DNA from 3 places in the Streptomyces sp. R11 genome. Region 2 is predicted to be linked to each of the others. Evidence: riboswitches for the same ligand, from Rfam matches in the RefSeq annotation. Region 2 holds a riboswitch; each other region holds the start of a gene.
What was found. Region 2 has a riboswitch for thiamine pyrophosphate ahead of thiO (glycine oxidase ThiO). Riboswitches for the same ligand answer to the same signal wherever they lie in the genome.
Positions count from the first base shown of each region.

Region 1: it holds a riboswitch for thiamine pyrophosphate, as region 2 does, so the genes downstream of both, thiC (phosphomethylpyrimidine synthase ThiC) here and thiO (glycine oxidase ThiO) in region 2, are expected to answer to the same signal.
Region 3: it holds a riboswitch for thiamine pyrophosphate, as region 2 does, so the genes downstream of both, AB5J55_RS30525 (thiamine ABC transporter substrate binding subunit) here and thiO (glycine oxidase ThiO) in region 2, are expected to answer to the same signal.

Region 1 is NZ_CP163432.1:4,564,160-4,566,353, reverse strand. Features, by position in the region: gene AB5J55_RS20875 (YibE/F family protein) at 1-795, opposite strand, end outside; TPP riboswitch at 1,104-1,293, shown strand; gene thiC (phosphomethylpyrimidine synthase ThiC) at 1,286-2,194, shown strand, end outside.
Region 2 is NZ_CP163432.1:2,421,819-2,424,012, reverse strand. Features, by position in the region: gene thiO (glycine oxidase ThiO) at 1-772, opposite strand, end outside; TPP riboswitch at 770-881, opposite strand; gene AB5J55_RS11035 (hypothetical protein) at 934-1,308, shown strand; gene AB5J55_RS11030 (NAD(P)/FAD-dependent oxidoreductase) at 1,341-2,194, shown strand, end outside.
Region 3 is NZ_CP163432.1:6,588,375-6,590,568, reverse strand. Features, by position in the region: gene AB5J55_RS30525 (thiamine ABC transporter substrate binding subunit) at 1-820, opposite strand, end outside; TPP riboswitch at 898-1,003, opposite strand; gene rlmN (23S rRNA (adenine(2503)-C(2))-methyltransferase RlmN) at 1,049-2,155, opposite strand.

The sequences.
Region 1 (2,194 bases), 2.1 Mb from region 2:
GACCACGACGGCGATGGCGAAGATGCCGGCGAGCACGGCCAACGGGACGCGCCGGTTCACGTCGGTGACCGAGTACTGCAGGTCCTTGGGTGCGGAGGGCTCGTAGGCGACCACGACCTCCTGGCCCTCCTGCAACTGCCGTGACTGGTCGGGCTGCACGATCTCCGTGAACGTACGGCCCTTGTCCTGGCCGCTGTCGACGCGGATCGTCGCCTTCTTGCAGGTGCCGCTTTCCTGCTGCACGGCGGAGGAACCCTCAGCGGTGGAGGTGTCGCCGGTCGGGGGTACCCCCGAGGCCCCCACCTCCTTGCAGCTCACCTCGACCACCTTGGTGACCGTGGCCTGCTGCGTCTGCCGGTCGAAGCCGACCCCGGTGCGCTCGTGCGGCGGGGCACCGCCCGGCCACAGCACCGCAAGCCCCACCACCACCGCCGCGGCGAACGGGATCAGGACCGCCGCGATGACCTTGCGCAGGTGCCGGGAGACAGGAGCGGCCGGACCGTGGGCGTGACTGTGCCCGTGCCCGTGCCCGTGCTCGCCACCGTCGTCTCCGCCACGCCCGCCACCGGAGCCAGGACCATGCCCATGACCGCCTCCGGAGCCGGGACCATGCCCATGACCGCCTCCGGAGCCGGGACCATGCCCATGACCGCCCCCGGAGCCGGGACCGTGCCCGCCACCCGGGCCGGGAACCGGCGCCTGCAAGCCGCCGGATTCGGGACCGCGCTCGTAAGAGCCGCCGGGACCGGGTCCGTGCCCCTGGCCGCCGCCGACCCCGCTCCCGCGATCCTGCATCCCACCGGATCTGGGGCCGTGCTCGTGCCAGCCCCCGCCCCCAGTCGCATGATCGTCCTGGTTCCCGCCTCCGGGGCCACGGCCGTAAGCGCCGCCGTATCTGCCGCCGGGAACTCCTGAACCCCGCCCGTCTGTACGGCCGTTGCCCCGCCCAGGGCCGATTCCGGGGCCGTTTCCGGAGCCGGAGCCGCGGGGCGGATCGGGCGGTGGGTACGGAGGTTCATGCGTCGTGGTCACCGCCCGATCATCGCAAGAACGATTGGGGCCCTCTGTTCACCGCGCCCGAATTGACGCTAGCGTGGTGCCACCTTTGTACACGCGGGAGCTCGGAGCACCGGGCTGAGAGGGCGCTGACCTCCGTCCCAGCGATGTTTCACATGAAACATCACTCATCGCGAGTGATGTTTCACACGAAACGTCGGCAGACGGATACCGCTGCGTCGACCGCCGAACCTGTTACCGGGTAATGCCGGCGTAGGGAGTAGGTCTCATGACCATCAAGGACGCGCGCACGCCTGCCTCCGTTCAGGACGAGAAGTCCGAGGAGGCCGGGAAGTCCATCGGCTGGCACAAGGCGTATGTCGAGGGTTCACGCCCCGATCTGCGGGTGCCGGTCCGCCAGGTGCACCTCACCAACGGGCAGTCGGTCACGCTGTACGACACGTCGGGCCCGTACACCGATCCGCTCGCCGACACCGACGTCCGCCGGGGGCTGCCCCCGGTGCGGGAGAACTGGATCATCGCCCGCGGCGACACCGCGGAGTACGCGGGGCGTCCCGTCCGTCCCGAGGACGACGGCATCAAGCACACCTCGCCGCGCGGTGGCCTGCGCAACCTCGACGCGGTCTTCCCCGGACGGCCGCGTCAGCCGCGCCGCAGCCGTGACGGCGCGGCGGTCACGCAGCTCGCGTACGCGCGCCGCGGCGAGGTCACGCCCGAGATGGAGTTCGTGGCCATCCGGGAGAACGTTTCTCCCGAGGTGGTCCGCGAGGAGATCGCCGCGGGCCGGGCGGTGCTGCCGGCCAATGTGAACCACCCGGAGATCGAGCCGATGATCATCGGCAAGCGGTTCCTGGTGAAGGTCAACGCCAACATCGGCAACTCCGCGGTCACCTCCTCCATCGAGGAGGAGGTCGAGAAGATGACCTGGGCGACCCGCTGGGGCGCCGACACGGTCATGGACCTGTCGACCGGCCGCAACATCCACACCACCCGTGAGTGGGTGCTGCGCAACTCCCCGGTCCCCATCGGCACGGTGCCGCTCTACCAGGCGCTGGAGAAGGTCGACGGCCGGGCCGAGGAGCTGACCTGGGAGATCTACAAGGACACGGTCATCGAACAGGCCGAGCAGGGCGTGGACTACATGACGGTCCACGCGGGCGTGCGGCTGCCGTTCGTA
Region 2 (2,194 bases):
CCCGCACCACGGCGCGCACGGTCCGGCTCAGGAACGGCGCGTACCGCTTCGGCACGGTCAGCCGCAGCACCTGCCCCTTCACGGGGCGCACGGGCGGCAGTACGTCGTCCGGGACTCCTGGCAGGCGCCCGCTGAGGCTGCCGGCCGCGAGGACGACCTGGTTCGCGCGCAGCTCGGTGCCGTCCGCCGTGGTGACCCCCGCTGCCCGGTCCCGTACGACGTCGAAGCGCTCGGCCCAGGTCCGGTGGAAGACCACCCCGGCCCGCTCGCACGCGGCCACCAGCGCCCCGGACAGCCGCCGCGGGTCGATCTGGTGGTCGCCGTCCACCCGCAGCCCGCCGCGCACGCCCGGCGCGAGCATCGGCTCCAGGCGCCGGCACTCCCGCCCGGACAGCCACTCGGAGTCCAGGCCGGACTGGCGTTGCAGGGCGTGCAGGTCGCGCAGATGGGCCCGGTCGTCGGCATCCAGCGCGACGGCGAGCGTGCCGCACCGGCGGTAGCCGAGGTCGTGGCCGGTGAGGTCGGTCAGCTCGGCCGCGAAGTCCGGGTAACGGCGGGCCGAGGCGAGGTTCAGGCCGAGCAGGGTCTGCTCGCCGTAGTGCAGTTCCGTGACGGCGGCCAGCATTCCGGCCGCCACCTGGGCGGCGCCGCCACCCGGCTCGGGGTCCACGACTCCCGTCGTGAACCCGCGTTGCGCGGCCCGCCACGCCGTGACCAGGCCGATGATTCCGCCCCCGATGACAAGGACGTCTGACGTTCGCGTACGCGACATGGGCGTCCAGCCCCTCCCTTCGCCGGCATGACCCGGATCAGGTTCGTACGGTCGGAGGCCGCCAGCCTCCCTCTCAGCCCGGTGCGTCCGGGCTCCCGCGAGTGCTCTACGTTGGCCACCCTAGCCCGCCGCCGTAAGTCTCAGTAAGGGAGCCCGCGCCCATGGCCCGCTCGCTCGACGGTCTCGTCCTCGCCCCGGTCGCGGACCAGGCCCCAGGTCAGGTGGGTACGCGCACCCGGTTCACGTACCACGAGAAGGACGGCGAGATCTGGGCCGAGTACACGGGCGGAGACGTCGTACGGGGCCATCTCGTGGGCACCAGGGAAGGCGACCGGCTGGACTTCCGGTACGTGCAGCTCAAGCGGGACGGGACGACGTCGTCGGGGCACTGCGTGTCGACGGTGGTCGAGCTGCCCGACGGGCGGGTGCGGTTGGCCGAGAGCTGGGAGTGGGAGTCGCAGGCGGGCAGCGGGACCAGCGTGGTGGAGGAGCTCGCGATCGAGGTTGTGCAGCAGGTCACTGAGCACGCCCCCTGACTGACAAATAGTCAGTTGTCTATGGTGATCAGGTGAGCGAGCAGACGCAGCAACGGGGCACGTCAGCGGCACGCCGCGTGGTCGTCGCCGGCGCGGGCATGGCCGGCGTGCAGACGGCGGTCGCCCTGCGGGAACAGGGCTTCACCGGCACCGTCACACTGATCGGCGCCGAGCCCCACCAGCCGTACGACAGGCCGCCCCTGTCCAAGGCCGTGCTGCTCGGCAAGGCCGAGGGCTCCGCCTTCGACGTCGACTTCGAGGCGCTCGGCGTCGAACTCCGGCTGGGGCGCGAGGTGCTGGGCGTGCGCCCCGCCGAGCACCAACTGGACACCGAGGCCGGGCCCGTCCCGTACGACGTCCTCGTCCTCGCCACCGGCGCCGAACCGATCCGGCTGCCGGGCGCGGAGGGCGTGCCCGGCGTGCATCTGCTGCGCACCCTGGACGACGCCGAGCGGCTGCGGCCGGTGCTGGCCCGCCGGCACGACATCGTGGTGGTCGGGGCGGGCTGGATCGGCGCGGAGTTCGCCACGGCCGCGCGGGAGGCGGGCTGCGCGGTGACGGTCGTGGAGGCCGCCGACCGGCCGCTCGCGGGTGCGCTGCCCGCGGAGGTGGCCGCGCCGATGACCGCCTGGTACGAGGACAGCGGGACGGTGCTGCGCACGCACGCGCGCGTGGAGCGCGTCGAGCCCGGCGAGGTGATCCTCGACGACGGCTCACGGGTGCCCGCCGGTGCGGTCGTGGTCGGCATCGGGGCGCGGCCCGCCACGGCCTGGCTGGCCGACTCGGGCATCGAGCTCGGAGCGCGGGGAGACGTCGTGGCCGACGAGCGTCTGCGCACGTCCGTGCCGGACGTCTACGCGGTCGGCGACTGTGCCTCCTTCCCGTC
Region 3 (2,194 bases), 4.2 Mb from region 2:
TCGCGACACCCGTCGGCACGGTCGTCGGCTTCGGATCGGCATAGATCACCTCGGCGGGCGGCGAGGAGGCGTACGACACGACGAGCGGACGGTCGGCCTTGGCCTTCTTGCCGCCGGCGGAGCCGGAGAACTCCTCGTTGTAGGCCTGCTCCCAGCCGTCGACGACCTTGACGCCGTTGGCCTTCAGCTTCTTCCAGTAGTCCTGCCAGCCGTCGTCGCCGTACTTGGCGGCGGTGCCGAGGAGGAAGCCGAGGCCGGGCGAGGAGGCGGAGGCGTTCTCGGTGACGAGGAGGTTCTTGTACTCGGGCTTGATCAGGTCGTCGAAGGAGGTGGGCGGGTTCAGCTTGTGCTTGCTGAAGTACGCCTTGTCGTAGTTGACGCAGATGTCGCCGGTGTCGACGGGGGTGACTCGGTGCCGGTCCTGGTCGACCCGGTACTCGGGCATGACCAGGTCGGAGCCCTTCGCCTCGTACGACTGGAACAGCCCGTTGTCGAGCGCCCGCGAGAGCAGGGTGTTGTCGACGCCGAAGAAGACGTCGCCCTGCGGGTTGTCCTTGGTGAGGATGGCCTTGTTGACGGCCTGGCCGGCGTCGCCGTCCTCCAGGACCCTGACCTTGTAGCCGGACTGCTTCTCGAAGGCGGCGAGGACGCTCTTGGAGACGGCCCACGAGTCATGGCTGACGAGCGTGACGGTCTTGGACCCGCCGCTGCCGCTGTCGGCATCGGACGACCCGCACGCGGACAGCGCGGGCAGCGCGACGAGGCCCAGCCCGACGGCCAGGGCCGCGGACCTCACGGTGGACTTCTTGGTGATGCTCACAAATTCCTCCTGGGGTGACCAGGAAGAGACGCGGCCCTGCCCGGAACCTTGAGGAGGCTCCGGGCAGGGCGCAACAGCTCGAGTGGTGACCGATCTCCCTACCCAGAATGACCTGGGCCAGGTTCGGAGGGTCTGCGGCCGATGCCGCACTCTCAGCGCTGTGGCGCTCCCCTGTCGGAATATGAAGATGTATTTACGCCATAGGAAAATGTACCTACGGCGGTCAGACTACCGTTCGGTCGCGGCGAGCTGCCCACACGCCCCGTCGATCTCCTGACCACGGGTGTCCCGAATCGTCACGGGCACACCATGGGCGGCGATGGCTTCGACGAACGCCTTCTCGTCCTCGGGTCGCGAGGCGGTCCACTTCGACCCGGGAGTCGGGTTCAGCGGAATCAGGTTCACATGCACGGGCTTGCCCTTGAGCAGCCGCCCGAGCCGGTCACCTCGCCAGGCCTGGTCGTTGATGTCCCGGATGAGCGCGTACTCGATGGACAGCCGACGGCCCGACTTGGCGGAGTACTCGAATCCGGCGTCGAGCACCTCGCGCACCTTCCACCGCGTGTTCACGGGGACGAGGGTGTCGCGCAGCTCGTCGTCGGGCGCGTGCAACGAGATCGCGAGCCGGCACTTGAAGCCCTCGTCGGCGAACCGGTGGATGGCCGGGACGAGACCGACGGTCGAGACGGTGATCCCGCGCTGGGACAGCCCGAGCCCGTCCGGCTCCGGATCGGTCAGCCGCCGAATGGAGCCCACGACCCGGTTGTAGTTGGCGAGCGGCTCGCCCATCCCCATGAAGACGATGTTGGACAGCCGAGCGGGCCCACCGGGCACGTCCCCGTCCCGGAGCGCCCGCATCCCGTCCACGATCTGATGCACGATCTCGGCGGTCGACAGATTCCGGTCCAGCCCCGCCTGCCCCGTGGCACAGAACGGGCAGTTCATCCCGCACCCCGCCTGGGAGCTGATGCACATGGTCACCCGGTCCGGATACCGCATCAGCACCGACTCGACGAGCGTCCCGTCGAACAGCCGCCACAGCGTCTTGCGCGTGGTGCCCTGGTCGGTCGACAGATGCCGTACGACCGTCATCAGCTCCGGGAAAAGCTCCTCCCGCAGCTTGGCCCGCGACCCGGCCGGGATGTCGGTCCACTGCTCCGGCTCGTGCGCGTACCGCGCGAAGTAGTGCTGCGACAGCTGCTTGGCACGAAACGGCTTCTCGCCGATCGCAGCGACGACGTCCTTGCGCTCAGCAGGCGTGAGGTCGGCAAGGTGCCGCGGCGGCTTCTTGGCTCCGCGGGGGGCGACGAAAGTGAGTTCTCCGGGTGCAGGCATAACCCTTCCAGTGTGGCAGATCAACTCTGGGGGCCCAGG